DNA from 2 places in the Mesorhizobium sp. WSM4814 genome. Region 1 is predicted to be linked to the other one. Evidence: predicted binding sites of a transcription regulator. Region 1 holds the regulator's gene; the other holds the start of a gene.
What was found. The regulator PhoB, encoded in region 1, activates phosphate uptake and scavenging genes when phosphate is short. The targets are predictions, from matches to a motif close to TGTCATNNANCTGTCAT.
Positions count from the first base shown of each region.

Region 2: the regulator PhoB is predicted to act here: its motif matches at 1,018-1,034, upstream of AC0L2V_RS10310 (RNA degradosome polyphosphate kinase).

Region 1 covers NZ_JBVVQT010000016.1:7,369-9,568, forward strand. The annotation lists gene AC0L2V_RS21865 (ROK family protein) at 1-606, shown strand, start outside; gene phoB (phosphate regulon transcriptional regulator PhoB) at 727-1,416, opposite strand; gene phoU (phosphate signaling complex protein PhoU) at 1,433-2,140, opposite strand; gene pstB (phosphate ABC transporter ATP-binding protein PstB) at 2,176-2,200, opposite strand, start outside.
Region 2 covers NZ_JBVVQT010000004.1:371,509-373,708, forward strand. The annotation lists gene AC0L2V_RS10300 (FAD-dependent monooxygenase) at 1-617, opposite strand, end outside; gene AC0L2V_RS10305 (zinc-finger domain-containing protein) at 633-878, opposite strand; gene AC0L2V_RS10310 (RNA degradosome polyphosphate kinase) at 1,197-2,200, shown strand, end outside.

The DNA.
Region 1 (2,200 bases):
TTCATCGCCATCCTGCTCTCGCACGGCATCGGCATGGGGCTGGTGCTGAAGGGCGAGCTGTTCACCGGCACCCACTCCTCAGGCGGCGAATTCGGCCACATGATCCATCGGCCGGGTGGCGCGCTTTGCCGCTGCGGGCGGCGCGGTTGCGTCGAGGCTTATGCCGGCAACTACGCCATCTGGCGCAACGCAAGGCTGTTGAGCGAGAATGCCGAGCCGGTCGCCGATGTCAGCGACGCCGAGATGCGGGCACTGGCGGCCCGGGCGCGCGAGACGGACGGACCGGAGCGCGAAGCCTACCGCAAGGCCGGCGAGGCGCTCGGCTTCGGGCTCGGCAGCCTGTTCGCGCTGATCGATCCGGCGCCCGTGGCCATGGTCGGCGCCAGCGCTGCCGCCTTCGACCTGATCGAGCCGGCGCTGCGCGAGGCCATCGCCCAGACCGCCGGCGGCCAGCATTCGGGTTCGATTTCCTTCGACACCGAGCCGAACGAGTTGCCGCTGATCCGCGAAGGCTGCGCCATGCGGGCGCTAAGCTTCGTCGACCAGGAGATTTTCGCGCCGAGCATCCAGGCACGAGCCGGCTCGGTCGGAAAGAACGTGGCTTGAAGGATTCCCGGGTCGCGACTTGGGGTGTGTTGAGATTCAGGTCAGGCCGAGTCGAGAATGGTGGGTTCCGAGATCCGGAGCGGAGCGTACTTTGGGGTACGCCGGAAGCGCAGGTATCAGCTAGTCTTCCCTGATCGCATAGCCGGCGCCACGGATGGTGCGGATGACATCGGGCATGCGACCATTGTTGACCGCCTTGCGCAACCGGCCGACATGGACGTCCACCGTGCGCTCGTCGATGTAGATCGTCTCGCCCCAGACATTGTCGAGCAACTGGCTGCGCGAGAAGACCCGGCCCGGGTGCCGCATCATGAATTCGAGCAGCCGGAATTCGGTCGGCCCGAGCCGGATCTCGCTCTTCTTGCGATAGACCCGGTGCGATTCACGATCGAGCATGATGTCGCCGACCTTGAGCACGCTGGACAGCACTTCCGGCTTGGCGCGGCGCAGCAGCGCCTTGACCCTGGCCATGAATTCCGGTGTCGAGAACGGCTTGACCAGATAGTCGTCGGCTCCGGTCGAAAGGCCGCGCACCCGGTCGCTCTCCTCGCCGCGCGCGGTCAGCATGATGATCGGCAGCCGCTCGGTTTCGGGGCGCACCCGAAGCCGCCGGCAAAGCTCGATGCCGGAAACCGCCGGCACCATCCAGTCGAGCACCAAAAGATCGGGCACGTTTTCCTGCAGCCGGATTTCGGCCTCGTCGCCGCGCGTCACCACCTCGACCTGATAGCCTTCGGATTCAAGATTGTAACGGAGGAGGACGCCCAACGGCTCTTCATCCTCCACCACCATGATGCGCGGCGCGATCATCGGCCGGTCACTCCTGTCATGTCGCCGGCGCCGACATCGTCGTTTCGTCGAGCTTCGGGCGGTCCGCCGGCAATTGCTGCCCGGTCACGACAAAGTAGGCGTTTTCGGCGATGTTGGTGACGTGATCGCCGATACGCTCGAGATTCTTGGCGCAGAACAGAAGGTGCGTGCAGGCGGTGATGTTGCGCGGATCCTCCATCATGTAGGTCAGGAGCTCGCGAAAAACCGCCGTGTATTTCACGTCGATCTTCTGGTCGTCGGCGCGCAGTTCCTTCAACGCGCCGGCATCGCGCGACACATAGTGCTCGACCACCCCGCGCAGCTGCACAAGAACGAGATCCGCCATCGCGTCAATACCGTGCGACAGATTACGCGGCGTCGCGCTCTGCCCGACTGCGCTGACCCGTTTGGCTATGTTCTTGGCCAGATCGCCGATGCGCTCGAGATCGCCAGCCATGCGGATTGCGCCAACCACGGCGCGCAGATCCTGCGCCATCGGCTGCCGCTTGGCGATCAGCGTGATGGCGCTGTCATCGAGTTCGCGCTGCCGCGCATCCATGATGGCGTCGTCCGAGACGACGCGCTGCGCCATCGCATTGTCCGACGCAAGCAGCGCGCGGATCGAGGCCGCTACCATTGCGGCGGCGAGCTCGTCCATGTCGCGGATCAGCCGGTCGATGTGCTCCAGTTCCTCGTCGAAAGATGCGACGGTGTGTTCACCCATGGTGCTGTCCTCGTGTTCGAAATTCGCCGGACCGCTCAGCCGAACCGGCCGGTGATGTAG
Region 2 (2,200 bases), on a different contig from region 1:
GCAAGGACTTCTCCTGCGACACTGCCTGCACTGATCGTAGCGCGCCAGGCAAGCTCGCCCGAAAACCGGCTTTTGGCCGCAAACCCGCCAAAAGCCCGGATCGCCGACCAGACGCCGTCGGCGCCGATCAGCAGAAAGCCGCCGGCTTCGACTGTCTTGCCGGCAATCTCGACTGTTGCCGTGGCATGGCGCGGTCCTGTGGCGATGTCGCCGACGCGCGCGCCGGTGACGAGACTGATGTCCGGCCGTTCGGCAAGGCGCGCCATCAGTGCATCTTGCAGGTCAGCCCGATGAGCGACGAGATAAGGCGCCTGCCAGCGGCCTTCGGCCGCTTCGCCAAGCGGCACCCGCGCCAGCTCACGTAGCGTGGCGGCGTCCTTGAGCACGACCGCCTCCGGCCGCACCGCCGCCGGCAACAGCCGGTCGAGCACGCCGAACTGGCGAAGGATGCGCGTCGCGTTGGGTGAGAGCTGGATGCCGGCACCGGCCGCTTCGAGGCGCGGCGCCTGTTCGAACAGCCGCACCAGATAGCCGCGCTCGGAAAACGCCAGTGCCGCGGTCAGTCCGGCGACGCCGGCTCCGGCGATAACGACCTGCCGGGACCGGGTGTCGTCCATCGGATGGCGTGCGCGTCAGGCGGCCTGGTGGATATAGAGGCATCCGGCAGGCTGTGTTTCCGTCGCCTTCAGCTTTGGCGAATAGCGAAAAAGCGTCGAGCAATAGGGGCAGACCTTTTCATTGTCGTCGCCCATGTCGAGAAACACATGTGGATGGTCGAAGGGCGGGTTAGCGCCGGTGCACATGAATTCCTTGACGCCGATGTCGATTGCCGGATAGCCCGCATCGTTTTGGAAATGGGGAATGGAACCGCCTGCCATCGTCGTCTCCTATATTTGCCGCATGACCCCGGCTCATGTGCAAAATCAAAATTCCACCGCGTCCTTTGCGCGTCCAAAGGACGCGCCGCGCTGCACCTGGATTGCATCTGGATCATAAGCAGTCTCTTTGCAAGATCGATGAAATCAAACTGTCGTAAAAGCCTGTCACAGGATAAGCTAAGCCGGTTAAGGCATGGCCCCGAAACCGAATTCGGTTTTGCTGGGGATCATGCGTAGCTTAAGTGGTGGGAGCGTCCTTTTGCGCGTCCGCGACGACGCGCGACGCTGTGGCCAGCGGGTGCGAAACGAGCAGGAACCATGAACGAACTAAAGCCGGTGCAGAGCGAATTCACCACTGTCGAGGTGGCGAGCCCAGAGGGCGGCAATCCGGACCGCTTCGTCAACCGCGAGTTTTCCTGGCTGCAATTCAACCGCCGCGTCCTCGAAGAATCGCTGAACGCCAACCATCCGCTGCTCGAGCGGGTGCGCTTCCTGTCGATTTCGGCCGCCAATCTCGACGAGTTCTTCATGGTCCGTGTCGCCGGTCTCGCCGGCCAGGTTCGCGAAGGCATCACGCTGAAGAGCGCGGACGGCCGCACCCCTGAACAACAGCTGGAACAATTGCTGCGCGAGGTCGAGCGCCTGCAGGAGGACCAGCAGAACAGCCTATCCGCTCTGATGCTGCTGCTCGACAAGGAAGGCATCGAGAGCATCAGCCGCGATGGGCTGACCAAGGACGAGAAGACCTGGCTCGAGGATCATTTCCAGGAGCAGGTGTTTCCGGTGCTCACACCGCTGTCGATCGACCCGGCGCATCCGTTCCCGTTCATTCCCAATCTCGGCTTCTCGATGGCGCTGCAACTGCGCCACCGCAGGAATGGCGAGGAGATGAGCGCGCTGTTGCGTCTGCCGGTGGCGCTCAAGCGCTTCATCCGCTTGCCTGACCGCAAGCATCATGTCCGCTTCATTCCGCTGGAAGAAGCGGTCGGCCTCTATATCGGCAAGCTGTTCCCCGGCTACGAGGTCAAGGGCTCCGGTACGTTCCGCATCATCCGCGACAGTGACATCGAGGTCGAGGAGGAGTCCGAGGATCTCGTGCGCCTGTTCGAGACGGCGCTGAAACGGCGTCGTCGCGGCTCGGTCATCCGCATCGAATTCGACAAGCTGATGCCGGCCGAACTGCGCGAGTTCGTCGCCGGCGAGCTTGGCGTCTCATCGAGCCGGATCAGCGTGCTCACCGGTCCGCTGGCGCTCAGCCAGATTTCCGAGATCGTCGCCATCGCCCGCGACGATCTCAAATTCAAGCCTTACAATCCGCGCTT